Regions from separate parts of the Streptomyces sp. CB03238 genome, predicted to be linked through region 1. Evidence: riboswitches for the same ligand, from Rfam matches in the RefSeq annotation. Region 1 holds a riboswitch; each other region holds the start of a gene.

Region 1 (7,380 bases):
CACCTTCGCGACCCGCTGGATAGCCACCGCCACCGCCGACCCGGCGTCCGCGGACACGCTCGGCGCGACCGTCATAGCGCCGATCGTGGAGGAGAGCGCGAAGGCGGCCGCCGTGCTGCTGGTCTTCGTCTTCCGCAGACGGGACTTCACGGGGATCGTCGACGGTGTCGTCATCGCCGGGTTCACCGCGACCGGCTTCGCCTTCACCGAGAACATCCTGTATCTCGGCAACGCCTTCGGCGAGGACCAGCAGATCGGCACGTCGGGGTTCGCGTCCGTCACGGCCGCGACCTTCTTCGTACGGATCGTGATGTCGCCGTTCGCGCACCCGCTGTTCACCGTGCTCACCGGCATCGGTTTCGGCATCGCCGCGATCACCGCGCGCCGCAAGAGGATCCGGCGGGTCGCGCTGCCGCTGCTCGGGCTGGTCCTGGCGATGGGCATGCACGCGCTGTGGAACGGCTCGGCGGCCTTCGGGCCGTGGGCGTTCTACGCCGTGTACGGGGCGTTCATGGTGCCCGCGTTCGGGCTGCTGACCTGGCTGGCGGTCTGGTCGCGGCAGCGCGAGCTGCGCACCATATCCGGCGAGCTCCCGGCGTACGCCGCGGCGGGCTGGCTCACGCCCGCGGAGCCGCTCGCGCTGTCCTCGATGCGGGCGCGCGGTCTGGCCCGTGGGTACGCGGCGCGCTGCTTCGGCCCGGCGGCGGCCCGGGCGGTCGGCGAGTACGAGGCGTTCGCGACGTCGCTGGCGTTCCTGCGCCACCGGGCCCGCCGGGGCGTGGTGGGCCCGGACTTCATGGCGCGTGAGCAGGAGCTGCTGCACCACCTGTGGCAGCGCAAGGAGATAGCCGGGCCGGCGCTGACGTACGCGGCGCAGGCCACCGGCCGGGTGTGGACGCCGCCGCCGCATCTCAACTACGGCGGCTACAACCCGTACCGGTACTGACCACAAAACCGGCAGCCCTGGCGTCGGGGGGTGTGCCGCCAGAGCTGCCGGAGTGCGAAAGCGCCGGACGGGATTCTCAGACGGTGAGGCCCTTGCCGCGCAGCCAGGCCAGCGGGTCGATCCCGTCGCCGCCCGCGGTGTGCACCTCCAGGTGCAGGTGCGGCCCGGTCACATTGCCGGTGGCGCCGACCCGGCCGATGGTCTCGCCGGTGCCGACGGTCTGCCCGGCGCCGACCGTCATGGACGACAGGTGGCAGTACCAGACCTCGGTGCCGTCCTCCAGCTCCAGGACGATGCGGTAGCCGTACGAGCCCGACCAGCCGGCCGACTTGATGGTGCCGCCGTGCACGGCCTTGGCGGGCGTACCGGTGGGCGCGGCGAGGTCGAGACCGGTGTGGTAGCCGGAGGACCACATGTTGCCGGCCTGGCCGTAGGTGGAGGTGATGGTGTACGAGGAGGTCGGCAGGGACCAGCTGGAGGCGAGCTTGGCCAGCCGCTCCTCCTCCGCGGCCTTCTCGGCCGCCGCCGCCTTGGCCGCGGCCTCCGCCTCGGCCTTGGCCTTCTCCTCGGCGGCCTGCTCCTGGGCGGCGGTCGCTTGCGCCTTCGCCTCGGCCGCGGCCTGCTCGGCGGCGGCCTTCTCGGCGGCCGCCTTGGCCTCGGCGTCGGCGGAGGCCTGCTGCTGCTCGGCCTGCTGGAGGATCCGGGCGCGCAGTGCCTCGCCGGCGTCCGCGCCGCTGCTCTGCTGCCCGGCGTCGGCACCGGCGGTGCCGGTGAGGGTGGCGTTGGTGAGCGGGGCGGAGTCACCCTGGCCGGGTCCGTCGGAGTCGTCCGAGTCGTCGGACATCAGGGCGCCGATGCCGGGCAGGGACTCGGCGTCGGGCAGGTTGTCCGTGACCACGTCTGGCAAGGATATGGAGACCGCGGGCTTGTCCTGCGCGGTGGCCATGCCGCCCGCGCCGACCGCCGCGATGACGCCGACGCCGAGGACGGTGGAGCTACGGGCGAGGCCGCCGCGCTGCTTGGCGACGCGGTGCCGGCCGCGGACGGGGCGGACGGTCTCCTCGGTGGGGTTCCATTCCTCCCACTGCCCGTTTACGGGTGCGGCGTCCGGGACACCCGAAGAGTTGAACGAGCCGATGGAGCCGTACGGAGCTTCGGGGGCTGGGGCAGGGCGGTTGGACGCCACGGAGGCGCACTCCTTTCCTTCCTTCTCGCCTACCGGGTTAGCTGACGGGTTCGGAGCAGGAAGGTCTCCTACGGGCCCACTTCGGCCCGATTCACCCCAAGGTGGTGGTTCCCCGGTTCCCTTGCGGAATTCGGCGCACGCGCGCGGTGCCGTCTCTTGCGACGGCTGGGACGACCGCGCTGCGTTATCGAACGTTAATAGACGCGGGCTCCGGATTCCAAGCTGTTCCTACTGATCATTAACTACACGGGCCCGGGATTTACCAGGCCACAACCGGGCACAACCGGGCGAGTTGACCGCACATCAGAAACATTCCCCGGGCACAGCAATTCTGACGGTGCGTCACGTGTTATGCGCAGCGACACATGGTCACTACGGAGTGCTACGGCACCACCGGCATCGTCCGCCGCCGCTCCGGCTGCCCCTCCGCCGGCCGGCTCACCGCCAACAGCGCCAGGTCGTCGGTCGCCCCGCCGCCCGTATGCCGCCATACGTCGGTCACCAGCGCGTCCAGCACCGCGTCGGGCCCCGGGAAGAGCCGCCCCGCCAGCCGCGCGACCGGGTCGTAGAAGACACCGTCCGCGTCCCGCGCCTCGGAGAGCCCGTCCGTGTAGAAGAGCAGCGTCGCCCCCGCCGGATACGGCACTTCGTACGCCCGGTCCGGCCACGTCCCCAGGTCCGCCATGCCCAGCGGCAGCGCGGGCTCGGCCTGCTCCAGCAGCTCGACGCGCCCGTCCGCGTACAGCATCAGCGGCTCCGGGTGCCCCCGGTCCACCACCCGCACCACGGCCTCCCCGCGCGGGATCTCCGCCAGTACGGCGGTGGTGAACCCCTCGAACGCGTCCAGCCCGTCCCGCCGCGTCCCCTCCCGCGCCAGCGCCCGCTCCAGCCGCTGCGCCACGCCCTCCAGCGAGCTCTCCTGCTCGGCCGCCTCCCGGAACGCCCCGATGACCACCGCCACCGCCTCGACCGCCCCCATGCCCTTCCCCCGCACGTCCCCGACCACCAACCGCACCCCGTACGGCGTGTCCTGCACCGCGAAGAGGTCACCCCCGATGAACGCGTCCGCCTGCGCCGCCTCGTACCGCGCCGCCACCTGCAACCCCCCGATCCGCTCGGCGGGCGTCGGCAGCACGGCCCGCTGCGCGGTCTCGGCGATCACCCGCGCCGAGGCGAGCCGCTCACCACTGCGCCTCACGACCCGGTTGATCAGCAGCGCGAGCCCCGCGACCACCGCCACGGTGAGGATCTCGGTGAGGGCGTGCACCTCGTCCAGGGTGCCGTTGCCCAGGTGCAGGAACAGCACGGCCAGCACGGCGGACAGACCGGACAGCAGCGTCGTACGGGCGGTGAACAGCGGCGCCGCGACGAGCGGGGCGGCGGCGAACAGCGGTACGGCGGTGAAGTGCGGCGGGGTCCACACGTCGTACACCACGCCCCCCGCGATCAGCAGCGCGGGCAACGCGCGGACGAACCGCCGGACCCCCTCCGGCCCGTCGCCGCCGTCCCGCGCTCGCTGCCCCACCACTGGTCTCCTGCCCGCTCCGCCCACGGCTGCGGACGGTACCGCGCCCCACCCAGGCTGACCGGAGCCGCGCCGCGCGGCGACTCGCCATCCGCCGACCGAGCGACACACTCCACTTGCCCGGGGCATGACGAAGGCCCGGTGCGCAATGCACCGGGCCTTCGTCTTCAGTAGCGGGGACAGGATTTGAACCTGCGACCTCTGGGTTATGAGCCCAGCGAGCTACCGAGCTGCTCCACCCCGCGTCGTTGTGAACACCACCTTACGCCATCCGGCGCACGTTCCCTAACCAATATCCCTGGCAGCTGCCCTGACGCGACCAAAACGGCCACGGTGACGCCCGTGGTCGGGAAAGGAGCGTGACGGACGCGACTGTGGCCGGGGGCGGCGGGAAGCCAGGCCCCCCGGGCGCCGGGCGGCACGGGGCCATCTGGTCCTCCGAATTCGTGACCGCTTGTGGGTCGGCCTCGGTGCTGTACTTCTTGCCGAGGGAGTTGACGTCCCCGGTGCGGGTCTCCTGAGAGTCGTGTCACGACCGCCCGCCATCCACCAGCCGGTGCGGCGCGTGTGTTTGAGCGTCCCCGCCTGGGGATCGCGTACCGGATGCTCTCGAGCTCTCGACGGGCTTGCGGCGAGAGATCGCGGCTGTCCAACATCATCGGCAGGCGGTCGCGTAGGGCAGTACATCGAACTCGGCTCCCCACCGAGGCCCGCGACTTCGGGCTGACGGTCACCGCTCACTGCCAGCAGGTATGGCTGCATCATCCGGAACGGATCATCGAGTCCGCGCCGGTCCGCGAACCCGCGGCTTGACGTACCGCCCCGGCCGGCCGGGGCTTCGTTACTCATGATCGTCGGGCTCTGGGGCCGGCAGACGATTATCAGAGCCCCGGGAGTGACGTCAGCCCCAGGTCGGGGAACGCCTCTGACCTGGGGCTGAATGGTAGGCCGTGTGGGACTCGAACCCACAACCAACGGATTAAAAGTCCCCCCAAGATCATGACGCGAGGTGCCGACGCCTGCCAGGCGGTCCCGGCGTGCCTGGTCAGAGCGCTTCAGGTCAGATCAACATGCTGCCTGGTCCAGCCCATGTCGACCCGTCCGCGCACGCATCGCTCACGCAAGCGGTCCCTGCGTTGAGACGCCGCATGGGCAGCGGCGTGCCGACAAGGCCGAGGGTGAAGGAAGCGCACTGGGCGTCTCGTGTTGGGGCGGAGCGGTCAGATCGACGCATGCGAAGCGGAGGGGGGTGAGCACCGAGGTGATGGCCTATGCCTCGTCCCAAAAGCCCGGTGGGGCATCCGCCCTGCGCCTGGATGCCGTGAGCGTCAACCTAAGGGGGCTGGGCCGCTACGGAGAGGCTCGAAACTCAGTCAGCGGTGGGCCTGGATCGCTCACGCGTGAGCAGGAGAACAGCTACGGCCGGGGCGGCTCCGACTACGGCCTGGGCAACGAAACCTTCGGTGAAGGCCATCTCCAAGCGCACGGCGTCTCCCAAAAAGACGCTTACGGCCAGCAGGAATACCACGGGCACCAGGGCCACGGAGAAGGCCACTGACGAGGCCCACCGTGCGGCGCTCACCGTCCACGGTCGGCCTGCCGACATGCGCATCCCCGCGATAACCAGAACTACTCCCGTGAGAGCGAACACCGGTACGCCGAGGGCAACCGTGTCGCTACGTGCGACGAGGAAGGCAGACAGCCCGAGGTACCAGACACCGGCAATGAGAGGCGGGAACGCCACGCGTGTCCTTCCGGGTGGCCGGGGCCGACAACTTGTGTGTGCCGGCCCCGGTGGTGGTCAGTCGGATGCCGGGGTGCCCGGCCTTATCCGCACGTGCTCAGTGGTCTCGCCGTTCGGTCCCTTTTCGATCCAGCGTTCCTCAGCAGTAGCGGACCGGGGGGCAGGCGGCGGACCAGGGGGGAAGTTTAAGTCTGACTTGACCCTCACGGGTTTCCCGTTGGCGTCCTTGAGGGGCTTGCCGTCAGAGCCCATTACGGGGAAGTCTTTCGGCATCTTGGCCGGATTTATGGTCCCGTCCGGGTTGACCCACTCCGGTGCTGGCGGAGCGGGTGGCCGCTCTGTGCTGCCGGAGGCCATCGCCACCGACGCCGCACCGCCCATCACCAGTAGGGCTGCCGCTACACCCAGTGCTGTCTTCTTCATGGTTCTCCTCCGGTTCTACGGTTCGATCCAGTGTTGACCGGACCAAATCGGCACGTTCTTGCCGTACCACGTGCCTTGGTAGTAGACAGCCGACGCGCCCTTGGTGGCGTAGTAGCCGCCCGCACACGGAGGCGCAGGGAAGTCGACGGACACCGTAATGCTTGAAACATTCTTGGTGGTGTAGATGCCGTTCATTTCCTGTCGGCACACGTACCACTGGCTGCCACTCCACTTGAAGTACTGGAAGGCCGCGCCAAGGTTTCCGGCTGGACGGCTCCATGGCAGGATGCACGCACCGGTCGCGGGTTCGGAGAGGGACGCGACCCCGTCGACTTTGAGGTAACCGGCGTCGGCGCCCCCGTGGGAGACCTCGGATCGCGTCCAGAGGCAGTTACTGGTGTCCGTATTGGACCAAACCATGTCGCGTTCGTATACATAGTGCGCGCTGGCGCTCGTCGCGGTGGTGAGGACGAGCAGGAGCGCTGCGGGTAACGCGAGCAGGGCAGTCAGGGCCCGCCCGCGCCTTCTTCCGAGTAACGGTGATGTTGTGGACGTCAAGCTTCCGCCTCCCGTCTGCATGGCTGGCGCCCCTGACGATCAGAGACGTCATGAACACGGCATACACAGCCTGGCCTACACCAGTTCGCCTCGCAAGCGATTTCCGAGAGTCGTTTATAACGATGAGCTTCGGGCGCGCAGGGGTACGCGGAGGAACGCGAGCCGGGCCCTCCGATGTGAAGCTGCAGAAGATGGCCATCACGGCAGGAAAAAGACGCCCGAGCGCGAATGGTTGAAGGAAGCTCTCTCGGTCGCCCTGGCGCAGTCTCTTTCGGATCTGCACGCCACCTACCGGAATGTCATCGCCTCGGATAGCGGACTGCGTCCAGCGCCGAAGATGCCCCGCCGCGCATGAAGAAGAAGTCCGGACGCCAGTCGGTCCGGTTAAACCGCAACGGGTTCGTCGGCTGGCGGATGTTTAGAGATGTCGAAGCGCATGGGGTGGCTGGCGAAAATCGCGCACCGACCATGAGGTAATAAGGGCACCAGGGCGAATTTGACCTCGCTCGCCCTTCTCTGCCCGCGCGGCCCACGAACCCTTGATCAGCGTGCTGCGTGCCTGAACTGGAGGGCAGGGATCGCTGCGATCTTGTCGGGAGTGAGGCGGTCCCACAGGATGCCGTTCGGCCGGCGGGGGGTGGGGCACGTGATGACCTCGTCGGGGGTGACGATCAGGTCCACGGAGACGTCGTGCTCGGCGGTCGGGACCGGGCCGTCGACGACTTGGAGTGGGTGGACGGTTGTGACGATGAGGGTGTCAGGCTTGATCAACCCGGCCTCGGTCAGTAGGGCGTATTCCAGATCGGAGTAACCGGCCCCCTTGCCGATGCGGGCTCCGTCTCGGTTCACCGCGACGCTTCCCAGCACCACGATGTCGATCGGGTCAAGGTCTTCGACGTCGACGGTGGGGGCGATCGACGCCGCTATGCGGCTGGACGCGGCTTCTTCCGGGGCGATCGTGATCGCGGCGGGGTCGAGCAGATAGAAGGGCCGGGGTG
Region 2 (7,380 bases), on a different contig from region 1:
CGTGCAGATGACCGCGTACGCGGCGGCCTTCTCCCGCGCCGCCATGCTGGCCTGGGCGGACGAAGCCCTCACTCGCGAACTCGGCCACCCGGCGGTCCCGCCCGTCGCCCCCGGCACGTCGAACGCGCGCGACACGCCCAGCGCACCGGGCGCGTCCGGCACGTCTGGTCCGCCCGGCGCCTGATGGCCCGGCGCCCGTGCCAGGGCGCGGGTCCGGAAGGCCCGCCCAGGAGCCCGGCGCCGGAAGGCCCGCCCCAGGGAGCCCCCGTTCAAGGAGGCGCCCAAGTCCCCCGTTACCTACAGCGGGAGCAGGTCCGGGCGCTTGGCCGAGACGTGGTCGCCGGAGGATTCGCCGCGCAGGCGGCGGCCGATCCACGGGACCAGGTACTCGCGCGCCCACTGGATGTCGTCGCGGCGGAGTTCGAGGGGGCCGCGCGGCGGAAGGGGCGGCCAGGGCTGGTCCGGGTCGGCGGGGACGTCGACGCCCAGGACCTGACCGGCCCGGAGGGCGACGCGGGTGTGACCCTCGGGCGACAGGTGCAGCCGGTCGGCGTCCCAGGCCCGCCTGTCCTGGACGGTCTTGAGGGACCACAGGTCCAGGACGGGGCAGCCGTAGCGGTCCGCGACGGCGCGGACGTGCCCGTTGTACGTGGCGATCTTGCCGCGCAGCCGGCGCAGCACCGGCACGGTGCGGGTGTCGAACCCGGTCGTCACCAGGACCGTGCCGACCGCGGACGTCAGGTCGGCGACCGCTCGTTCGAAGCGCTCGGCGACGTCGTCCGGGTCGCTGCCCGGCCGGATGATGTCATTGCCGCCCGCGCAGAAGGTCACCAGGTCGGGGGCGAGTTCCTTGGCCCGCGGCACCTGCTCCTCCACGATCTGGTCGAGGAGCCGCCCGCGCACGGCGAGGTTGGCGTACCGGAACTCCTCGGGTTCCGGGAGCCGGTCGGCGAGCAGCACCGCGAGGCGGTCCGCCCAGCCGGCGAACGTTCCGTCGGGCCCAGGGTCTCCGACGCCCTCGGTGAAGCTGTCACCGATCGCCGCGTACGACCCGAATACGTCACTGTCTCTGAATCTCGAATCGTCTGCCACGGGAGCACATCATTCACCCGGTGATGTGACCTACGCGACCGTAAGGAGGGGTTGACGGGGAGTGATTTTTACCACCGGTCAAGATTCACCCAAGCCCGGAATACGGCTCCGCCCGGCACCGGGAGGCGGTGCCGGGCGGAGTGCTCTCGCTCAGAGCCGTCGTCAGATGGAGACGCCGTGCTGGCGGAGGTACGCCAGCGGGTCGATGTCCGAGCCGTAGCTGGGGCTGGTGCGGATCTCGAAGTGGAGGTGCGGGCCACTGGAGTTGCCGGTGGAGCCGGACAGGCCGATCTCCTGGCCGCCGCTCACGGTCTGACCGGAGGAGACGGTCAGCGAGGAGAGGTGGGCGTACTGCGAGTAGGTGCCGTCGGCGTGCTGGATGACGACCTCGTTGCCGTACGCGCCGCTCCAGCCGGCCGACACGACGGTGCCCGCGCCGACGGCCTTGACGCTGGTGCCGGAGGAGGCGGCGAAGTCGACACCGGTGTGGTAGCCGGAGGACCACATCGAGCCGGAGGCACGGTAGGGGGTGGTGACACCGGCGGAGACCGGGGCGGTGAAGCCCGAGGCCGCCGGGGCCTCGGCCTTGGCGGCGGAGCGCGAGGCGCGGCTCTCGGTGCGGGTCTCGTCGGCCTTCGGCTTGGCCGGGGCGGCCTTCGCCGGAGCCGCCGTGGACTTGACGCCGAGCGTGAGCTTCATGCCCGGGAGGATCAGCGACGGGTCCTCGCCGATGACCTGGCGGTTGTCCTGGTACAGCTTCTGCCAGCCGCCCTTGACGTTCTTGTTGCGGGCGATCTTGGAGAGGTAGTCGCCGGCGACCACGGTGTACGTGCGCGGCGCGGCCTTCTTCGCCGGGGCTGCGGGGGCGGCCTTGGCGGCGGTGGCCGCGGCGGCGACGGCCTGCTGCGGAGCGGCGGCCGGGGCGGCCTTCTCCGCGGCGTGCGCGCCGGTGGCGCCGAGCAGCGGGAGGGCGATGGCTGCGCCACCGGTACCGGCGGCGACGAAACCACGCGTAATGGAGCTGGACTTGGGACGGCGGTGCTTACCCTTCGCGGGCATGGCGAATTCCTCTCCGGCGCCTGCGAGGTGAGCTGTCGGGTTCGGACTGGAGTTGTCCGGCCGCGCCGTGGACGCGACTTCACCCCGAGCCGGTCCCGGAATTCCGGGGTCGGCGTACTACCTGGGTCCCCCGCTCCTGCCACGCGTGGGTGGGTGGGAATTCCGACCGGCGGCAGGATTCGGCGGTCCGGCCGGATTGCCGTGACCGTAAGCGAGGCGGCTCGACGTGAACAAGCCGCTGCTTTCTCCCCGGCATTCCGAGCGATGCGGCCGCGCCGGAATTCCGGTCACCCTCCGTGGATTACGGATCATGTATTCCCTTTGTGTGCACGGAATTCATGAAGGGCGCCCCGCCACGGACGGTCACGGTTATGACGCTGCTCACGTGGTCCTGCCCATCTCCCTTGCGACCAGGGCACGTTATATCTAATGCCCTAATACGGACAGAAGTGTCATTCCTTGACGAGACTTCTCAATCCCACCGCCTTCACAGCCGGGCAGCCAAACCATGGCGTAGTAGGACAGATCCCCCCGTCGTGCCCGACGAACCCATGTCGTATCGTCGGAACGCGACAATCGTCGGCCGCCGGCGCCGACCACACACACGTCAGGAGCCCCCGTGACGCAGCAGCTGCCGCAGGTCCCGTCGATCGAGCCCGAGCTGACCGGAGTGCGCAACTTCCGTGACGTCGGCGGGCTTCCGACCGTGGACGGCCGGCGCGTGCGCCAGGGCAGGCTCTACCGCAGCGGCCACCTCGCGCACGCCACCGGCGAGGACGCGGCCTTCCTCGCGGGTCTCGGGCTGCACACGATCTTCGACTTCCGCAACGCCGCCGACCAGAAGCTCGAAGGCCCGGACGTCGACCTGCCCGGCGTACGGAACGTGAACATCCCGCTCTCCGACCCGGCCGACGGCGCCGAGTTCTGGATCATGGTCCGCGACGGCGACATCGACCAGCTGCGCTCGATCCTGGCGGACGGCCAGGCGGCGGCCCGGATGACGGCCTCGTACCGCATGATCATCAAGGAGCGCACCGCCGAGCACAGCCGGGTCCTCCACGCGCTCGCCGAGGACAGCGTCCCGGCCCTGATGCACTGCGCGGCCGGCAAGGACCGGGCCGGGCTGTCCATAGCGGTGTCCCTGCTGGCCGTCGGCGTCGAGCGCGAGGCGATCGAGGAGGACTACCTCAAGTCCAACGACCCGCGCCGCCGCTACAAGGTACGCCGCAGCGACAGCTCCCCGGCCGGTATGTCGCCGGAGGTCATGGAGCTGCTCAGCCCGCTGTTCGACGCCCGCATCGAGTACCTGGCGGCGGCGTTCTCGACCATCGAGGAGACCTGGGGCTCGACCGACCGCTACCTGACCGAGGGGCTGAAGCTCAGCCCCGAGACCCGGGAGCGGCTGCGCGAGCGCCTTCTCGACGAGGGCTGAGACGAGCGCGCTGATCGCCTGTCCGGCGCCGCGCTCGAAGAGCGGAAGCGGCCGTACCGTAGACGCGGGCGAACCCGAGCAGCATCGTGCAGCGACGGATCCGGCGGCCGGTCTCCAGCCGTGACAGGTGCGCCGGGGACAGCCCGGCGCGCTGTGCGGCGGCCCCAGGGTGCGGCCCCCGCCGCAGCGCCCGCCGCTGGGGCGTGACGTCCGGCAGCGCGGCGGACGACGCGTGGGACGGCCCGGCCGCGCGACGGCCCGGCCGCGGACCGCCCGGCCGCGGAGGAAGTGGTCATGCCTCCCTTCCGCCAGAAGTCAGCGGTTGGCGATGGCCTGCTTCACCAGCGTCCTGCCGAAGTCCCAGATCAGGCCGCCACCGCTGTGCGCCTCGTCCATGACGGTGGTGAACGCCTCGACGAACCGATCGACCTCCCGCTCGCCGATGATCAGTGGCGGGATCAGCTTGATCACCTCGAGCCGGTCGCCGGAGACCTGGGTGAGGATCCGGTGCCGCTGCAGCAGCGGGACCACGACCATCTGGGCGAACAGGCCCTTGCGGGCCGCCTGAAGCATGGTCCAGCGGCTGCGCAGCCCGAGCGAGGACGGGCGGCCGAACTCGATCCCGATCATCAGGCCGCGGCCGCGCACCTCGTACAGCATCTCGTAGCGGTCGACGAGCGCGGCGAGCCGTGACTTCAGCAGCTCTCCGGTCCGCCGGGCGTTCGCCACGATCTCCTCGTCCTCGAGGACGGACAGCACCGCCAGCCCCGCCGCCATCGCCTGGGCATTCGCCCCGAAGCTGGCCGAGTGGACGAGCACCCGGTCCATCGACGAGTACACCTTCTTGAAGATCTCGTCCGTGCCGAGGGTGGCGCCGACCGGCACATAGCCCCCGGACAGCGCCTTGGCGACGCACACCAGGTCCGGCTCGACACCGTCCTCGTGCTGGTAGCCGTAGAAGGTGCCGGTCCGGCCGAGGCCGGTCTGCACCTCGTCGGCGATGAGGAGCGCCTTGTGCTTGCGGAGCAGGTCCTGGGCGGCGCGCAGGAACCCGGGCGGGGTCTCGTGCACACCCTTGCCCTGGATGGGCTCGACGATGAGGGCGGCCACGTCGCCCCGCTTCAGCTCCCGCTCCAGCGCGGACAGGTCGCCCAGCTCGATGGCGGTGTCCGGCAGCAGCGGGTCGAAGCCGTCGCGGAAGCAGCTCTCCCCGTTGACCGAGAGCGAGCCGGTGGTCAGCCCGTGGAAGGCGTGCGCGCAGTACAGGACGCGCGGCCGGCCGGTGGTGTACCGGGCGAACTTCAGCGCGGTCTCCACCGCCTCCGTTCCGCTGTTGGAGAAGAACACCCGCTCCAGGTGCGGCGAGTACGTCAGCAGCTTCTCGGCGAGCAGGCCCGGCAGGGGCGGGCAGTCGAAGCGGGTGAGGTCGGGCAGCTCCGCGTCGAGGACGTCGTGGAGGGCCTTGCGTACGACGGGGTGGTGCCGGCCCAGCCCCATGACGCCGAAGCCGGCGAGCATGTCGAGGTAGTCGTTGCCGTCGGAGTCCCAGAAGTAGGCGCCCTCGGCGCGCTCGTAGACCTTGTCGAAGCCGATCGTATGGAGCATGCGCGACAGCTGGGGGTTGAGGTGACGGGCGTGCAGGTCGTAGCCCTCGGCGCCCCGGTCGGCGAGCAGCGCCGTCAGATCGAACTTCTTGCTCATGCGTCGTTCTCCTTGCGTGCCGACGTGCGTGCCAGCGCTCCGCTGATCCGTCCCGCGATCTCGACCGGGGTGAGCCCGATGTCGGCCAGCACCTCGCCGCGCTTGGCGTGTGCCAGGAACTGCTCCGGGATGCCGAAGGTCCGCAGCGGTACGTCGGCCCCGGCGTCGCGCAGCGCCTGCCCGACCGCCCAGCCCACTCCCCCGCTGCGGCTGTTGTCCTCGACGACGGCGACCAGCCGGTGCCCTGCGGCCAGCGGGGCGAGCTGCTCGTCGAGGGGCTTGACCCAGCGCGGGTCGACGACGGTGCAGCGGATGCCGCGCCCGGCCAGCAGCTCGGCCGCCCCGAGGCACACGGGCGCCATGACGCCGACGGCCACCAGCAGCACGTCCGGGTCGTCCGCCCGGTGCAGGACGTCCATGCCGCCGATCCGTCCGGTGGCGGGCAGGGAGGGCCCCACCGGCTCCTTCGGGAAGCGCAGCACGGTGGGCGCGTCGGCCACGTCCACCGCCTCGCGCAGTTGTGCGCGCAGTTGCTCGGCGTCGCGCGGGGCGGCGATCCGCAGCCCGGGCACGACCTGGAGCACGGACAGGTCCCACATGCCGTTGTGCGAAGGCCCGTCCACGCCGGTGACGCCCGCCCGGTCCAGGACGAAGGTGACGCCGCACCTGTGCAGGGCGACGTCCATCAGCAGCTGGTCGAAGGCGCGGTTGAGGAAGGTGGCGTAGACGGCGACGACCGGGTGCAGGCCGCCGGTCGCGAGCCCGGCCGCGCAGACGGCGGCGTGCTGCTCGGCGATGCCGACGTCCCACACCCGGTCGGGGAACCGTTCGGCGAACTTCGTCAGCCCCACCGGGTGCAGCATCGCGGCGGTGAGGGCGACGACGTCCGGCCGTTCGGCGCCGATCTCGGCGATCGCGTCGCCGAACACGGACGTCCAGGACGGGCCTGCGGCGGGCGTGAGCGGCTCGCAGGTCAGCGGGTCCATGGCCCCGACGGCGTGGAACCGGTCGGCCTCGTCCTCCAGGGCGGGCCCGTAACCGTGGCCCTTCTGGGTCAGGCAGTGGACGAGGACGGGGCCGTGGAACCGCTTGGCGCGGCGCAGCGCCGACTCGACGGCCGCGATGTCGTGCCCGTCGATGGGGCCGACGTACTTCAGGCCGAGGTCCTCGAACATGCCCTGGGGGGCGATGAAGTCCTTGAACCCCTTCTTGGCACCGTGCAGCGACCCGTACAGCGGCGGCCCGATGACGGGCGTGTGGCGCAGGACGTCCTTGCCCCAGGCCAGGAAGCGTTCGTAGCCGTCGGTGGTACGGAGGGTGGAGAGGTGGCCGGCGAGGCCGCCGATCGTCGGTGCGTAGGAGCGCTCGTTGTCGTTGACGACGATGATCAGCGGCCGGTCCTTGGCGGCGGCGATGTTGTTGAGCGCCTCCCACGCCATGCCGCCGGTGAGCGCGCCGTCGCCGATGACGGCGACGACGTGGTCGGTCCGGCCACGCAGGTCGCGTGCCTTGGCGAGACCGTCGGCCCAGCCCAGCACGGTGGAGGCGTGGGAGTTCTCGATGACGTCGTGCTCGGACTCCTCACGGGAGGGGTAGCCGGACAGGCCGCCCTTGCCGCGCAGCTTGGAGAAGTCCTGCCGGCCGGTGAGCAGTTTGTGTACGTAGCTCTGGTGGCCGGTGTCCCACAGGACGCGGTCGACGGGCGAGTCGAAGACCCGGTGCAGGGCGATGGTGAGTTCCACGACGCCCAGGTTGGGGCCGAGGTGGCCCCCGGTCCGCGCCACGGCATGGACCAGGAACTGCCGGATCTCCTCGGCCAGTTCGTCGAGCTTCGCGCTGTCAAGCGCCTTGAGGTCGCGCGGCCCCCGGATGGTCTCGAGAATCGTCACGCTCGGGCCCCTCTCTGCTGCGGTCAGCTCACGGTGACGGCGGGCTCTCCGGACATGACGCCGTCCTTCTCCATCTGCTCGGCGATCTTCATCGCCTCTTCGATGAGGGTCTCCACGATCTTGGATTCGGGCACGGTCTTGATGATCTCGCCCTTGACGAAGATCTGGCCCTTGCCGTTGCCGGAAGCGACCCCCAGGTCCGCCTCG
Region 3 (7,380 bases), on a different contig from region 1:
CCCGACCTTCGGCTTGCGGTGGATCCGGCCGATTTGCGGTGGCGTGGGGGGCTGATTATGCGGGGACTGCGCACACTCCCGGTCGAGTTCGCCCCTATTGAGAAGTGACGCTCCGTCAGAACTGTGATCTTCGCGTAATCTCCGCTGCATCGACTTGTGACTGGCGTTCGAATGCCGCTACGTTCACCCCCACCTCAGCAGTCACGCGAAAGGCAGCACCGCATGCGCTCCGGGAACGGCCGGCACCGACGACCCCGTCAAGCCCCCGCCATCGTCGTCGCGGCAGGGGTGACCGGATCCGCCATCGCGCTCCCGCTGCTCGGCGCGGGTTCCGCGTCGGCGGCGGACGCCACCACATGGGACCGGGTGGCCGAATGCGAGTCCGGCGGCATGTGGAGCGCCGACCTCGGCAACGGCTTCTACGGCGGCCTGCAGATGTCGCAGGAGACGTGGGAGTCGTACGGAGGTCTCGCCCACGCCGCGCGCCCCGACCTCGCCAGCCGCACCGAGCAGATAGCCGTCGCCGAGAAGGCCTACGCCGCGACGGGCGTCAAGATGTGGGAGACCTGCGCCCCCATCGCGGGCCTGGGCGGCGCCACCACGACGCCCGAGGCCGACCTGGGCATCGTGCCCACCGCGCCCGGTGAGACCGCCCCGGCGGCGCCCGAGGCGACGGACCCCGCCGAGACGCTCGAGGACCCGGGCGCGCCCGAGGCGTCCCAGCCGGCCGACCCGGCCGGGACGCTCCTGCCCACCGAGCCCACCCCGGCGACGCCCGACCCGACCGGGACCCCCACCGGGACCCCGACCGGGGACCCGGCCCAGAGCCCCGCCCCCGGCACCGGCAAGCACCGCGGCGAGGCCGACCCGGAGGAGCCCGCGGCGACCGACCCGAAGGCCCCGGCCGCCCCTGCCACACCGGAGGGCGAAAGCACCACCAAGCCCAGCGGACCCACCGATCCCACCGATACCGGCAATTCGGTCACCGGGCGCGAAAACGACGGGCATGCCTCCCGGGGTGACGGGGCGACACGCGACCCGGGGAACGTCGAGCCCGGCGCGTACACCGTCCGTCCCGGCGACAACCTCTGGACCATCGCGGACGAGCACCAGTTCCCCGGTGGCTGGTCGGCCCTCTATGAGGCCAACAAGGACACCGTCGGCGCCGACCCGGACCTCATCCTTCCTGGCCAGAGCCTGGAGCTGACGCCGGATCAGCCCTGAGCGCGGGGTAAATGTCCGCTTCTGTGTAAGTGAGACATGAATCTCTTCGCCCCAACTGGCGCGCCAACGCCGACCGAACCGCACAATCCGCCCGTCACCTGCGTAAACGCCCGTCAAGGGCAGGCGCGTACGGGCGGATTGACCCCGATGTCCGTCTTTGAACTTCGGGGAGGTCTGTGTCTACCGTCGTGACCGCTCGCCACCGCGGGCCCCATCGACCGGAACGCCGAATCCTGCCGCCGGTCGACGGGAACAGTCGTCGCGTCACGCGCCGAAGGCAGGAGCGGGGGACCCAAGGTAAGTGCCGGCCCGGCAGTCATGGAGACATGGCACCGACAACCGGCTTGGGGTGAAGCCGCGCGCACAGCAGTGCCGCGCGGCCGGGCAGCTCACGCCCGAACCCGACAGCTCACCTCGCAGGCGTCGGTGAGGAGATGTCCCATGCTGTTCTCCAGCAAGGCCAAGCACCGTCGCCCCTCCAAGGCCGCCCGGTTCGCCGCGTTCGCCGGCATCACCGGTGTGGCCGTCGCCGCCCCGCTGATGGGCGCCACGTCCGCCTCGGCCGCCACCGCCGCCGAGTGGGACAAGGTCGCCCAGTGCGAGTCCGGCGGCAACTGGTCCATCAACACCGGCAACGGCTACTACGGCGGTCTGCAGTTCTCGGCCTCCACCTGGGCCGCGTACGGCGGCACCGCGTACGCCCCGACCGCCGACCAGGCCTCCAAGTCGCAGCAGATCGAGATAGCCGAGAAGGTCCTCGCCGGCCAGGGCAAGGGCGCGTGGCCGAGCTGCGGCGTCGGCCTGTCCAACGCCTCGTACGACGGCGGCGGCGCCGAGCAGGCCCAGCCGCAGCCGCAGCAGGAGCGCACGGCCGAGCAGCCCACCACGCGCAGCGAGCAGCGCACCGCGCCGAAGGCCGAGGCCGCTCCTCAGGCCGCGCCGAAGAAGACCGTCACCACCCCGACCGGCAAGAAGGTCGAGAAGGGCGACGGCGAGTACAAGGTGAAGGCCGGCGACACCCTCAGCATCATCGCCGCCGAAAAGAAGGTCGCGGGCGGCTGGGAGAAGCTCTTCGAGCTGAACAAGGACATCGTCGACGACGCCGACCTGATCTACCCGGGCCAGCAGCTCCACCTGAGCTGAGCCCCGCGCACCACCCCGGCCCGGCGTGTCCTTCCCCTGTATGCGCCGGGCCGGGGTTTCCCGTCGCCGCACCTGCCGCACCCGCCGCACCCCTGAGCGACCCCCCGCACACCACGGCTACCAGCCAGTAAGTTTCGTGGCGTTTTGCCCGTAATGCCGACTCGTGAGCCCTTTTTCGTCCCAGGAGGCGGGCGTCGGCCGGCTCCGGCCCTCAGGGCGGTTAGGCTCTTGCCGCAAGGCCAAAGAGACCCTGCACCGCATGCGTCACATTTTGCGTCACATCCCAGAAGGAGATGCTCGTGCCGTCCATCGACGTCGTCGTAGCCCGGGAAATCCTGGACTCCCGAGGCAACCCCACGGTCGAGGTCGAGGTCGGCCTCGACGACGGCAGCACCGGCCGTGCTGCCGTCCCGTCCGGTGCGTCCACCGGAGCGTTCGAGGCCCTCGAGCTCCGCGACGGTGACAAGGACCGCTACCTCGGCAAGGGTGTCGAGAAGGCCGTCCTCGCCGTCATCGAGCAGATCGGCCCGGAGCTCGTCGGCTACGACGCCACCGAGCAGCGGCTGATCGACCAGGCGATGTTCGACCTGGACGCCACCCCGGACAAGTCGTCGCTCGGCGCCAACGCCATCCTCGGCGTCTCCCTCGCCGTCGCGCACGCCGCCTCCGAGGCGTCCGACCTGCCGCTCTTCCGCTACCTGGGCGGCCCGAACGCGCACCTGCTGCCCGTTCCGATGATGAACATCCTGAACGGCGGCTCGCACGCCGACTCCAACGTGGACATCCAGGAGTTCATGATCGCCCCGATCGGCGCGGAGTCCTTCTCCGAGGCCCTGCGCTGGGGCGCCGAGGTCTACCACACCCTGAAGAAGGTCCTGAAGGAGAAGGGCCTCTCCACGGGTCTGGGCGACGAGGGCGGCTTCGCCCCGAACCTCGACTCCAACCGCGCCGCCCTCGACCTCATCCTCGAGGCCATCAAGCAGGCCGGCTACGCCCCGGGCAAGGACATCGCCCTGGCGCTCGACGTCGCCGCGTCCGAGTTCTACAAGGACGGCGCCTACGAGTTCGAGGGCAAGTCCCGCTCGGCCGCCGAGATGACGGACTACTACGCCGAGCTCGTCGACGCGTACCCGCTGGTCTCCATCGAGGACCCGCTGTTCGAGGACGACTGGGACGGCTGGAAGACCATCACCGAGAAGCTGGGCTCCAAGGTCCAGCTCGTCGGTGACGACCTGTTCGTCACCAACCCGGAGCGCCTGGCGCGCGGCATCGAGGAGAACGCCGCCAACGCCCTGCTGGTCAAGGTCAACCAGATCGGTTCGCTGACCGAGACCCTGGACGCCGTCGAGATGGCCCAGCGCAACGGCTTCAAGTGCATGATGTCGCACCGCTCCGGCGAGACCGAGGACGTCACCATCGCCGACCTGGCCGTCGCCACCAACTGCGGCCAGATCAAGACCGGCGCCCCGGCCCGCTCCGAGCGCGTCGCCAAGTACAACCAGCTGCTGCGCATCGAGGAGATCCTCGACGACGCGGCGGTGTACGCGGGCCGCAGCGCCTTCCCGCGCTTCAAGGGCTGATCTCCGCACCAGCCTCCGTACGTCCCCGGCCACGGTCCCGTACCGTGTCCGGGGACGTACGTACGTAACGGGCAAGGGGAGGCGGGTAAGCACATGGCCCGGGACCGGTTCTCCACCGCGACCAGGCTGCGACTGCTCGGCGAGCAGACCGCCGCCCGCGTCTACCGCTCCCAGAGCCGACGGCACGACCGCCGCTCCCGGCTCACCGGCCGCGCGGCCTTCCTCGCGCTGGTCGTCTGCTCACTCGTGGTGGCCCTGGCCTACCCGATGCGCCAATGGGTGTCCCAGCGCGCCGAGATCGCCGAGCAGGAGCGGCTGGCGGCCGAGGCGAGCGAGCGCGTCGAACGGCTGCGCGACGAGAAGGCGCGGCTCCAGGACGACGCGTACATCAAGCGCCTCGCCCGCGAGCACCTGCACTATGTACTCCCGGGGGAGACCGGCTACACGGTCATCGACCCCGACGCGGTGCGCCAGCGCCGCACCGACCAGGGCGCGGCCGACCGCCCCTGGTATTCCAACCTCTGGGACGGCGTGGACACCGCCGACCGCACCGACCGCAAGTAGAACCCAAGGCAGGCATGGAAACGCCCCCTCCGCAGACCGAACGCACCGAGCCCACCGAGGCGGACGTCGCGGCGTTCAAGGAACAGCTCGGCCGCCCGCCGCGCGGCCTGCGCGCCATCGCGCACCGCTGCCCGTGCGGCAACCCGGACGTGGTGGAGACCGCGCCCCGGCTCCCGGACGGCACGCCGTTCCCGACGACGTACTACCTCACCTGCCCGCGCGCGGCCTCCGCGATCGGCACGCTCGAGGCGAACGGCGTCATGAAGGAGATGTCCGAGCGGCTCCAGACCGACCCGGAGCTGGCCGCCGCCTACCGCGCGGCGCACGAGGACTACATCGCGCGCCGTGACGCCATCGAGGTGCTGGAGGGCTTCCCGAGCGCCGGCGGGATGCCGGACCGCGTGAAGTGCCTGCACGTGCTCGTCGGTCACTCGCTGGCCGCCGGCCCCGGCGTGAACCCGCTGGGCGACGAGGCCATCGCGATGCTGCCGGAGTGGTGGGCCAAGGGCCCCTGCGTCAGTCCGCAGAAGGAGGACGACCAGTGACCCGGGTCGCCGCCATCGACTGCGGTACGAACTCCATCCGCCTCCTCGTCGCCGACGTCGACCCGGCGAGCGGCGAAGTCACCGACCTGGACCGCCGGATGACGATCGTCCGGCTCGGCCAGGGCGTCGACAGGACCGGCCGGCTCGCGCCCGAGGCGCTGGAGCGGACGTTCGCCGCGTGCCGCGAGTACGCGGCCGTCATCAAGGAGTACGGGGCGGAGAGGCTGCGTTTCGTGGCGACCTCGGCCTCGCGCGACGCCGAGAACCGGGACGACTTCGTCCGGGGCGTCATGGACATCCTGGGCGTGGAGCCCGAGGTCATCAGTGGTGACCAGGAGGCGGAGTTCTCCTTCACCGGGGCGACCAAGGAGCTGAAGGACGCCGGCGCGGGGGAGTACCTGGTCGTGGACATCGGAGGCGGCTCCACGGAGTTCGTCGTCGGCGACTTGCACGCGCGCGCCGCCCGGTCGGTCGACATCGGCTGCGTACGCCTGACCGAGCGTCATGTGCGCAGCGACCCGCCGTCGGAGGCCGAGGTGGCCGCGATCCGGGCGGACGTCGAGGCGGCGCTTGACCTGGCGGAGGAGACCGTTCCGCTGCGGGACGCGGAGACGCTCGTCGGGCTGGCCGGTTCGGTCACGACGGTCGCGGCGATCGCGCTGGGGCTGGCGGAGTACGACTCGGCGGCGATCCACCGCTCCCGTATCCGCTACGAGCAGGTCGCCGAGGTGACGGCGCGGCTGGTCGCGTCGAGCCACGACGAGCGGTCCGCGATCCCGGTCATGCACCCGGGGCGGGTGGACGTCATCGTCTCCGGGGCGCTGGTCCTGCTGGCCGTCATGGAGCGGATCGGGGCCCGTGAGGTGGTCGTCTCCGAACACGACATTCTGGACGGAATCGCCCTGTCGCTCGTCTGATCCCCGCTCCGCCGGACAGGCGGTCGGAAAAGTTCGTGAAGTTCTTCACAAGGAAAAGGGCCCTGATGGGGGTCGCGGAGCCGCTCAAGGGCCTCTGGTGCCTCCCTCAGGGCCCTTGTCTACGCTCGTGGGCAGTGGTTGGCCTATGTTTCGCAGGCGTGAACTGCGGTGTGGTCCACCGTTAAAAGGTGCTCGCTCGCCCAGTTCAGCGGGGGTGAACAACGCCTTCCGTTACACCCTGGTTCCCCCTCCGCGCCATGACCTCGGTCACGCGGGCCGCGCAGTGTAGCAGAGGTACCCCAGAACCTTGTGAAGGGGCGCACGAGCGACCCCCCTCCAGCGGGTGGATACTCGATGGCATGAGCACCACGGAGCGTCCCAGGATCCTCGTAGTAGGCGGTGGGTACGTAGGCCTGTACGCAGCTCGGCGCATTCTCAAGAAGATGCGCTACGGCGAGGCGACCGTCACGGTCGTCGACCCCCGGTCGTACATGACCTACCAGCCCTTCCTGCCCGAAGCCGCCGCCGGCAGCATCTCGCCGCGGCACGTCGTCGTCCCGCTGCGACGCGTGCTGCCCAAGGCCGAGGTACTCACCGGCCGGGTCACCACCATCGACCAGGACCGCAAGGTCGCCACGGTCGCGCCGCTCGTCGGCGAGGCCTACGAGCTGCCCTTCGACTACCTCGTCATCGCGCTCGGCGCGGTCTCCCGCACCTTCCCGATCCCCGGCCTCGCCGAGCAGGGCATCGGCATGAAGGGCATCGAGGAGGCCATCGGCCTGCGCAACCACGTCCTCGAGCAGCTGGACAAGGCCGACTCGACGACCGATGAGGAGGTCCGCCGCAAGGCGCTGACCTTCGTCTTCGTGGGCGGCGGCTTCGCCGGCGCGGAGACCATCGGCGAGGTCGAGGACCTGGCCCGCGACGCCGCGAAGTACTACAAGAACGTGAAGCGCGAGGACATGCGCTTCATCCTGGTGGACGCCGCGGACAAGATCCTTCCCGAGGTCGGGCCGAAGCTCGGCACGTACGGCAAGGAGCACCTGGAGGGCCGCGGGGTCGAGGTCTACCTCTCGACGTCCATGGACTCCTGCGTCGACGGCCACGTGGTGCTGAAGAACGGCCTGGAGGTCGACTCCAACACCATCGTGTGGACCGCCGGTGTGAAGCCCAACCCGGCGCTCGCCCGCTACGGCCTGCCGCTGGGCCCGCGCGGCCACGTGGACTGCGACGCCACGCTCCAGGTCAAGGGCACCGACTACATCTGGGCCGCCGGCGACAACGCCCAGGTCCCGGACCTCGTCGGCCGCAAGGCCGGCAACGAGAACGCCTGGTGCCCGCCGAACGCCCAGCACGCGCTGCGCCAGGCCCGCGTCCTCGGCGACAACGTGATCTCCGGCATGCGGG
Region 4 (7,380 bases), on a different contig from region 1:
AATTCCGTGCCTCAGGAATTCCCCCGTCTTTGTATACGGCGCCGCTGTTAATTGCGGGCGCTCGCGGTGTTTACGCGATGTTGCGAGGTCCTCACACGCCCGGCCGGCCGCTCGGGCCGTTCCTGGCGGCGCAGCCGGTGCGCGGTCAGCGAGCGCTCGACGTGGAGGGCGGTGAGCGCGCGGGCGCGTTCCGCGTCGCCGCGGGCGACGGCGTCCACGATCGCGCCGTGCTCGGCCCACGCCTCCACCGGCTGGGCCGGCTGTTCGACCGCGTACATCCAGGCGATCTTGTGCCGGAGCTGGGTGAGCAGCGCCGTCAGCGCCGGGCTGCCGGACGCCTGGGCGAGCGTCTCGTCGAACCAGCCGCCCAGCGAGCGGAGGTCCTCCCCCTGGCCACGGCGCGCCCGCTCCTGGCCCAGCCTGACCAGGCCGCGCAACACCTTCAGATGTGCGTCGGTGCGGCGCTGGGCGGCGCGCGCGGCGCCCAGCGGCTCCAGCAGCGTACGCATCTCCAGCAGGTCGGCCGCCTCCTGCTCGGTGGGCTCGGCGACGCACGCGCCGACGTGGCGGCGGGTGGTGACGAAGCCCTCCGACTCCAGGGTGCGCAGCGCCTCGCGGACCGGGACGCGCGAGACGCCGTAGCGGCGGGCCAGCTGCTCCTCGGTGAGCCGGCTGCCGCGCTCGAACACGCCGGTGACGATGTCGTCGCGGATCGCCGTGCATACCGAGTGCGCTGGAATGCGCATACCAGAACCCCCAACTTAATCCGCGCGAAACTCAGCTGATTGACGCCTGTTCAGTGACTCTATTGCAGCGGGACGGAATTTCCGATAGCCACCCGTAAACCATGGAGTTCTTTTTGGCCAGGAGGCCGCCCCCGGGTTGCCCGGACATGGCGAAGGCCCCGGTTCGTTTCCCGAGCCGGGGCCTTCGCAGAACGAGGGGAGAGGGGCGGGGTCAGACGTTCACGCCGTGCGACCGGAGGTACGCGACGGGGTCGATGTCCGAGCCGTACTCGGCGCTCGTACGGGCCTCGAAGTGGAGGTGCGGTCCGGACGAGTTGCCGGTGGAGCCGGAGAGGCCTATCTGCTGGCCGGGCATGACGGTCTGGCCGACCGAGACGTTGATGGAGGACAGGTGGCCGTACTGGGTGTACGTACCGTCGTTCATCCGGATCACGATGTTGTTGCCGTACGCGCCGCCCCAGCCGGCCTCGACGACGGTGCCCGCGCCCACGGACACCACGCGGGAGCCGGAGGCGGCGTGGAAGTCGATGCCGGTGTGGCTGCCGGAGGACCACATGGCGCCGCCGGTCTGGTAGCCGGTGCTGACGTACGTGCCGGCGACGGGGAGCTGGAAGGCGTTGAGCCGCTGGCGCTCGGCCTCGCGGTCGGCGCGCTCCTTGGCCTCGCGGGCCGCCTTCACACGGGCCTCGGCCTTGCGCTTCGCCTCCGCCTCGGCCTTCGCCTGGGCGGCGGCCTTGGCGGCGGCCTCCTGGGCCTCCAGCTCCTGGGCCTCGGCCTGGGCGTCGACCCGCTCGGCGAGTGTGTCGGTGATGATCGCCTGGTTGAGGCCGGTGTCCTCGAGCGAGAGCGGAGCGGCGTCCTTGTTGGCGGCGAGCGCCGGGGAAGCGAGGGATCCGACGACGCCGGTGGTGGCGAGGGCCGCGACTCCGGCGACGTGTGCGCTCTTGCGGCTCAGGAAGCCGGGGCGGCTCGGGGCACGGTGCTTCCCGGTGGCACGGGTGAACGCCATGAAGTGGCTGGTCCTTTCCTTCCTTCTCGCCTACCGGGTTAGCTGACGGGTTCGGAGCAGGAAGGTCTCCTACGGGCCCCTCCGCACGGGTGCGAAGGCGTCCGATTCACCCCAGGGACTGCGTGGGTCCCCGGCTCCCCAGGCTCGCGCCGGACGGGGACTCGGCGATCGCTGCCCGGTGCCGCGGGTGCGGCGGGTACCGGTCGGACAGCGCATCAGACGCTAAGCGGCTGATCTTTCAATCACCAAACGGACACGGTTTTTTGTAGCGCACGCCACAGGGCAGACACCGAACCTCCGCAACAAAGCGGACATATGGCCGGGACCCCGGCATCGCCCGATGCCGGGGTCCCACATAACCCCTCCTGGAGGAGAGGCGCGTCAATCAGCCGGTGACAACCGTCACTTCGCCGATGCCGAGCGCCTCGACGGGCTCCTTGATCTGAGCCGCGTCACCAACGAGGACCGTGACCAGACGGTCCACCGGGAAGGCACTGACGACCGCCGCGGTGGCCTCCACGGTGCCCGTCTCGGCGAGCCGGGCGTACAACTGGGCCTGGAAGTCGTCCGGGAGGTGCTGCTCGACCTGGTCGGCGAGGGTGCCCGCGACGGAGGCAGCCGTCTCGTACTTGAGCGGGGCGACGCCCACCAGGTTCTGGACGGCCGTCTCGCGCTCGGCGTCGGTCAGGCCCTCGGCGGCGAGGGTGCGCAGCACCTTCCACAGGTCGTCGAGCGCCGGACCCGTGTGGGGCGTGTCGACCGAGCCGCTGATGGCGAGCATGGCCGCGCCGCCCTCCGGGCCGGAGCGCAGCACCTGGCCGAAGGCCCGTACGCCGTAGGTGTAGCCCTTCTCCTCGCGCAGGACCTTGTCCAGGCGGGAGGTGAGGGTGCCGCCCAGGCAGTAGGTGCCGAGCACCTGGGCCGGCCAGACCCGGTCGTGCCGGTCGGGGCCGATACGGCCGATGAGCAGCTGCGTCTGTACAGCGCCGGGCCGGTCGACGATGACGACACGGCCGGTGTCGTCGGCCGTCACGGGCGGTACGGGGCGGGGCTCGGCCGTGTCGCCCGTCCAGGCGCCGAGGGTGTCGGCGAGCACCGCGTCGAGGTCGACGCCGGTGAGGTCACCGACAACGACCGCGGTGGCGGTGGCGGGGCGTACGTGCGCCTCGTAGTAGGCGCGAACGGCCGCGGCGTCGATGCGGGCGACGGTCTCCTCGGTGCCCTGGCGGGGGCGCGACATACGGGAGGTGGCCGGGAACAGCTCCTTGGACAGCTGCATGGCGGCGCGACGGGACGGGTTGGCGATCTCGTGCGGGATCTCGTCGAGCCGGTTGCGGACGAGGCGCTCGACCTCGCTGTCGTCGAAGGCGGGGGCCCGCAGCGCCTCGGCGACCAGCCCGAGGGCCTTGGCCAGCCGGGAGACGGGGACTTCGAGGGAGACCCGTACGCCGGGGTGGTCGGCGTGCGCGTCGAGCGTGGCGCCGCAGCGCTCCAGCTCGGCGGCGAACTCCTCCGCCGAGTGCTTGTCGGTGCCCTCGGACAGGGCCCGCGCCATGATCGTGGCGACGCCGTCGAGGCCCTCGGGCTCGGCTTCGAGCGGGGCGGCGAGGAAGATCTCGACGGCCACGACCTGCTGGCCGGGGCGATGGCAGCGCAGCACGGTCAGGCCGTTGCCGAGGGAGCCGCGGTCGGGGGCGGGGAAGGCCCACGGCTTGGCGGTGCCGGGCCGGGGCTGCGGGTGGAACTCCATGGACGTCAGGGACACAGCGGCGTCGCTCACTGGTCGGCCCCCTCTTCTTCCTGGTCGCTGTCGTCGGTGCTGACCGGTTCGTAGACCAGCACCGCGCGGTTGTCGGGGCGGAGGCGGGCCTTGGCGACCGCCTGCACCTCCTCGGCGGTGACGTCCAGGACGCGCTGGACGGCGGTCAGGGCGAGCTGCGGGTCGCCGAACAGCACGGCGAACCGGCACAGTTCGTCCGCGCGGCCGGCGACCGTGCCGAGCCGGTCCAGCCATTCGCGCTCCAGCTGGGCCTGGGCGCGCTCCATCTCCTCGGGCGTGGGGCCCTCGGCGGCGAACCGGGCCAGCTCCTCGTCGACGGCCGCCTCGATGTCGGGCACCTCGACCCCGCCGGACGTCTTCACGTCCAGCCAGCCGAGCGAGGGCGCGCCGGCCAGGCGCAGCAGGCCGAAACCGGCCGCCACGGCCGTACGGTCGCGGCGCACCAGGCGGTTGTGCAGCCGCGACGACTCGCCGCCGCCCAGGACGGTGAGGGCGATGTCGGCGGCGTCGCACTCGCGCGTGCCGTCGTGCGGGAGCCGGTAGGCGGCCATCAGGGCGCGGGCCGGGACCTCCTCCTCGAGGACCTCGCGCAGCTGCTCGCCGATAACCTCCGGCAGCGTCCCGTCCCGCGGCGGCTGCTTGCCGTCGTGGGACGGGATGGAGCCGAAGTACTTCTCGATCCAGGCCAGCGTCTGCTCGGGGTCGATGTCGCCGACGACCGACAGGACGGCGTTGTTCGGCGCGTAGTACGTACGGAAGAAGTTCCGCGCGTCCTCGAGGGTGGCGGCGTCCAGGTCGGCCATGGAGCCGATCGGCGTGTGGTGGTAGGGGTGGCCCTCCGGGTAGGCGAGGGCGGTCAGCTTCTCGAAGGCCGTGCCGTACGGAACGTTGTCGTACCGCTGGCGGCGCTCGTTCTTGACGACGTCCCGCTGGTTCTCCATGGACTCGTCGTCGAGCGCGGCGAGCAGGGAGCCCATCCGGTCGGCTTCCAGCCACAGCGCCAGCTCCAGCTGGTGGGCGGGCATGGTCTCGAAGTAATTGGTGCGCTCGAAGCTGGTGGTGCCGTTGAGGGAGCCCCCGGCGCCCTGCACCAGCTCGAAGTGGCCATTGCCCTGGACCTGCTTGGAGCCCTGGAACATCAGGTGCTCGAAGAGGTGGGCGAGGCCGGTGCGGCCCTCGACCTCGTGGCGTGAGCCGACGTCGTACCAGAGGCAGACCGCGGCGACCGGGGTCAGGTGGTCCTCGGAGAGCACCACGCGCAGGCCGTTGGCCAGGCGGTGCTCGGTCGCTGTCAGGCCGCCGGAGCCGGCCTGGGCTGTGGCCGTGTGACCCATGGGCATGTACGTCCCTTCGATCGCTCTGTGAAAAAGTCCAGCTGCGGGCCGCTGTGGATGTCCCCTGCCACTCTATGCAGCTGCTGCGACCTGCGGCGGACCGCTGTGGAAGTCCTGCCACTGTATGCAAGCGCACTGACACCTGGCGAAGTTCCCGGATCCGCGTTCCGTCCCTCTTCCGGGTCGCGGTCGGCGTTGTCAGTGGGACGGTCCACAATGGTCCGCGTCAGATCAACCTTGTTGGTGAAGGAGCCGCAGCCGCGATGGCCCGCCGCAGCACGAAGACCACGCAGCCAGACGACTTCGAGGAGAAGATCCTCGACATCGACGTCGTCGATGAAATGCAGGGCTCCTTCCTCGAGTACGCGTACTCGGTGATCTACTCCCGGGCCCTGCCGGACGCCCGCGACGGCATGAAGCCGGTGCACCGCCGCATCGTGTACCAGATGAACGAGATGGGCCTGCGGCCCGAGCGCGGCTTCGTGAAGTGCGCCCGGGTCGTCGGTGAGGTGATGGGCAAGCTCCATCCGCACGGTGACGCGTCGATCTACGACGCCCTGGTGCGCATGGCGCAGCCGTTCTCGATGCGCCTGCCCCTGGTGGACGGGCACGGGAACTTCGGCTCGCTGGGCAACGACGACCCGCCGGCCGCCATGCGGTACACCGAGTGCCGGATGGCCGACGCGACGTCCCTGATGACGGAGTCGATCGACGAGGACACCGTCGACTTCAACCCGAACTACGACGGGCAGGAGCGCGAGCCGGTCGCGCTACCCGCCGCCTTCCCGAACCTGCTGGTCAACGGCGCGTCCGGGATCGCGGTCGGTATGGCCACCAATATGCCCCCGCACAACCTGGGCGAGGTCATCGCCGCCGCCCGGCACCTGATCAGGCACCCGGGCGCCGACCTGGAGACCCTGATGCGGTACGTGCCGGGTCCGGACCTGCCGACGGGTGGCCGGATCGTGGGCCTGTCCGGCATCAAGGACGCGTACGAATCGGGCCGCGGCTCCTTCAAGATCCGTGCCACGGTGACCGTGGAGAACGTGACGGCGCGCCGCAAGGGCCTCGTCGTGACCGAACTGCCCTTCGCGGTCGGCCCGGAGAAGGTGATCGCCAAGATCAAGGACCTGGTGGCGGCCAAGAAGCTGCAGGGCATCGCCGACGTCAAGGATCTGACCGACCGCGAGCACGGGCTGCGGCTGGTCATCGAGGTCAAGAACGGCTTCATCCCGGAGGCCGTCCTGGAGCAGCTGTACAAGCTGACGCCGATGGAGGAGTCCTTCGGCATCAACAATGTGGCCCTGGTCGACGGGCAGCCGCTCACGCTGGGTCTGAAGGAACTGCTGGAGGTCTACCTGGACCACCGCTTCGAGGTGGTCCGGCGCCGCAGCGAGTTCCGGCGCACCAAGAAGCGCGACCGGCTGCACCTGGTCGAGGGCCTGCTGGTGGCGCTGCTCGACATCGACGAGGTCATCCGTGTCATCCGGTCGAGCGACAACTCGGCGCAGGCCAAGGAGCGCCTGATCGAGCGCTTCTCCCTGAGCGAGATCCAGACGCAGTACATCCTGGACACGCCGCTGCGCCGGCTCACCAAGTTCGACCGGATCGAGCTGGAGAGCGAGCGCGACCGGCTGAAGAGCGAGATCGAGGAGCTGACCCGGATCCTGGAGTCGGACGCCGAGCTGCGCAAGCTGGTCTCCTCGGAACTGGCGGCGGTGGCCAAGAAGTTCGGTACGGAGCGGCGTACGGTCCTGCTGGAGTCGGCGGGCGCGCCGGTCGCGGCGGCGTCCCTGGAGGTCGCGGACGACCCGTGCCGGGTGCTGCTGTCGTCGACGGGTCTGCTGGCCCGTACGGCGAGCGGTGAGCCGCTGCCGGACAGCGGCGGCAAGCGCACCAAGCACGATGTGATCGTCTCGGCGGTGCCCGCGACGCAGCGCGGCGAGGTCGGCGTGGTGACGTCCACCGGGCGGCTGCTGCGGCTGTCGGTGATCGACCTGCCCCAGCTGCCGGACACGGCGTCCGCGCCGAACCTGTCGGGCGGGGCGCAGGTGTCGGAGTTCCTGACGCTGGACAAGGACGAGACGGTCATCTGCCTGACGACCCTCGACGAGTCCTCGCCGGGGCTGGCGATCGGCACCCTGCAGGGTGTGGTCAAGCGGGTGGTACCGGACTATCCGGCGAACAAGGAGGAGCTGGAGGTCATCGGCCTCAGGGAGGGTGACCGGATCGTCGGCGCGGCCGAGCTGCGCACGGGCGAGGAGGACCTGGTCTTCATCACCTCCGACGCCCAGCTGTTGCGGTTCCAGGCCTCCCAGGTGCGGCCGCAGGGCCGTCCGGCGGGCGGTATGGCCGGTATCAAGCTGTCGGCCGGCGCCGAGGTGATCTCGTTCACCGCCGTCGACCCGGCGGAGGACGCGGTGGTGTTCACGGCCGCCGGTTCGTCCGGTGCGCTGGACCCGACGGCGGCCACGTCGGCGAAGCTGACGCCGTTCGACCAGTACCCGCGCA

The links. A riboswitch is a leader RNA that binds a small molecule or an ion and turns the genes downstream of it on or off. The one in region 1 is predicted to bind cyclic di-AMP.
Positions count from the first base shown of each region.
Region 2: it holds a riboswitch for cyclic di-AMP, as region 1 does, so the genes downstream of both, BKD26_RS38805 (LysM peptidoglycan-binding domain-containing M23 family metallopeptidase) here and BKD26_RS34425 (M23 family metallopeptidase) in region 1, are expected to answer to the same signal.
Region 3: it holds a riboswitch for cyclic di-AMP, as region 1 does, so the genes downstream of both, BKD26_RS17895 (transglycosylase family protein) here and BKD26_RS34425 (M23 family metallopeptidase) in region 1, are expected to answer to the same signal.
Region 4: it holds a riboswitch for cyclic di-AMP, as region 1 does, so the genes downstream of both, BKD26_RS37435 (M23 family metallopeptidase) here and BKD26_RS34425 (M23 family metallopeptidase) in region 1, are expected to answer to the same signal.

Region 1 covers NZ_NBCN01000029.1:59,625-67,004, reverse strand. The annotation lists gene BKD26_RS34430 (PrsW family intramembrane metalloprotease) at 1-946, shown strand, start outside; gene BKD26_RS34425 (M23 family metallopeptidase) at 1,023-2,132, opposite strand; cyclic di-AMP (ydaO/yuaA leader) riboswitch at 2,144-2,278, opposite strand; gene BKD26_RS34420 (PP2C family protein-serine/threonine phosphatase) at 2,515-3,657, opposite strand; tRNA gene BKD26_RS34415 (tRNA-Met) at 3,829-3,902, opposite strand; partial or broken gene BKD26_RS42315 (HAD family hydrolase) at 4,103-4,245, opposite strand; partial or broken gene BKD26_RS42310 (transcriptional regulator) at 4,248-4,337, opposite strand; gene BKD26_RS39950 (hypothetical protein) at 4,907-5,215, shown strand; gene BKD26_RS39945 (hypothetical protein) at 5,840-6,382, opposite strand; gene BKD26_RS34400 (5-formyltetrahydrofolate cyclo-ligase) at 6,926-7,380, opposite strand, start outside.
Region 2 covers NZ_NBCN01000054.1:568-7,947, reverse strand. The annotation lists gene BKD26_RS38815 (TetR family transcriptional regulator C-terminal domain-containing protein) at 1-184, shown strand, start outside; gene BKD26_RS38810 (SGNH/GDSL hydrolase family protein) at 298-1,092, opposite strand; gene BKD26_RS38805 (LysM peptidoglycan-binding domain-containing M23 family metallopeptidase) at 1,255-2,151, opposite strand; cyclic di-AMP (ydaO/yuaA leader) riboswitch at 2,156-2,313, opposite strand; gene BKD26_RS38800 (tyrosine-protein phosphatase) at 2,771-3,583, shown strand; partial or broken gene BKD26_RS41895 (helix-turn-helix transcriptional regulator) at 3,621-3,800, opposite strand; gene BKD26_RS38790 (aspartate aminotransferase family protein) at 3,899-5,284, opposite strand; gene dxs (1-deoxy-D-xylulose-5-phosphate synthase) at 5,281-7,173, opposite strand; partial or broken gene ispG (flavodoxin-dependent (E)-4-hydroxy-3-methylbut-2-enyl-diphosphate synthase) at 7,197-7,380, opposite strand, start outside.
Region 3 covers NZ_NBCN01000009.1:87,079-94,458, reverse strand. The annotation lists gene BKD26_RS17905 (cytochrome P450) at 1-108, shown strand, start outside; gene BKD26_RS42030 (transglycosylase family protein) at 289-1,224, shown strand; cyclic di-AMP (ydaO/yuaA leader) riboswitch at 1,484-1,662, shown strand; gene BKD26_RS17895 (transglycosylase family protein) at 1,666-2,367, shown strand; gene eno (phosphopyruvate hydratase) at 2,667-3,947, shown strand; gene BKD26_RS17885 (septum formation initiator family protein) at 4,041-4,511, shown strand; gene BKD26_RS17880 (DUF501 domain-containing protein) at 4,526-5,056, shown strand; gene BKD26_RS17875 (Ppx/GppA phosphatase family protein) at 5,053-5,973, shown strand; gene BKD26_RS17870 (NAD(P)/FAD-dependent oxidoreductase) at 6,333-7,380, shown strand, end outside.
Region 4 covers NZ_NBCN01000041.1:11,412-18,791, forward strand. The annotation lists gene BKD26_RS37430 (GntR family transcriptional regulator) at 48-746, opposite strand; gene BKD26_RS37435 (M23 family metallopeptidase) at 958-1,755, opposite strand; cyclic di-AMP (ydaO/yuaA leader) riboswitch at 1,769-1,932, opposite strand; gene BKD26_RS37440 (pitrilysin family protein) at 2,141-3,505, opposite strand; gene BKD26_RS37445 (pitrilysin family protein) at 3,532-4,869, opposite strand; gene BKD26_RS37450 (DNA topoisomerase IV subunit A) at 5,133-7,380, shown strand, end outside.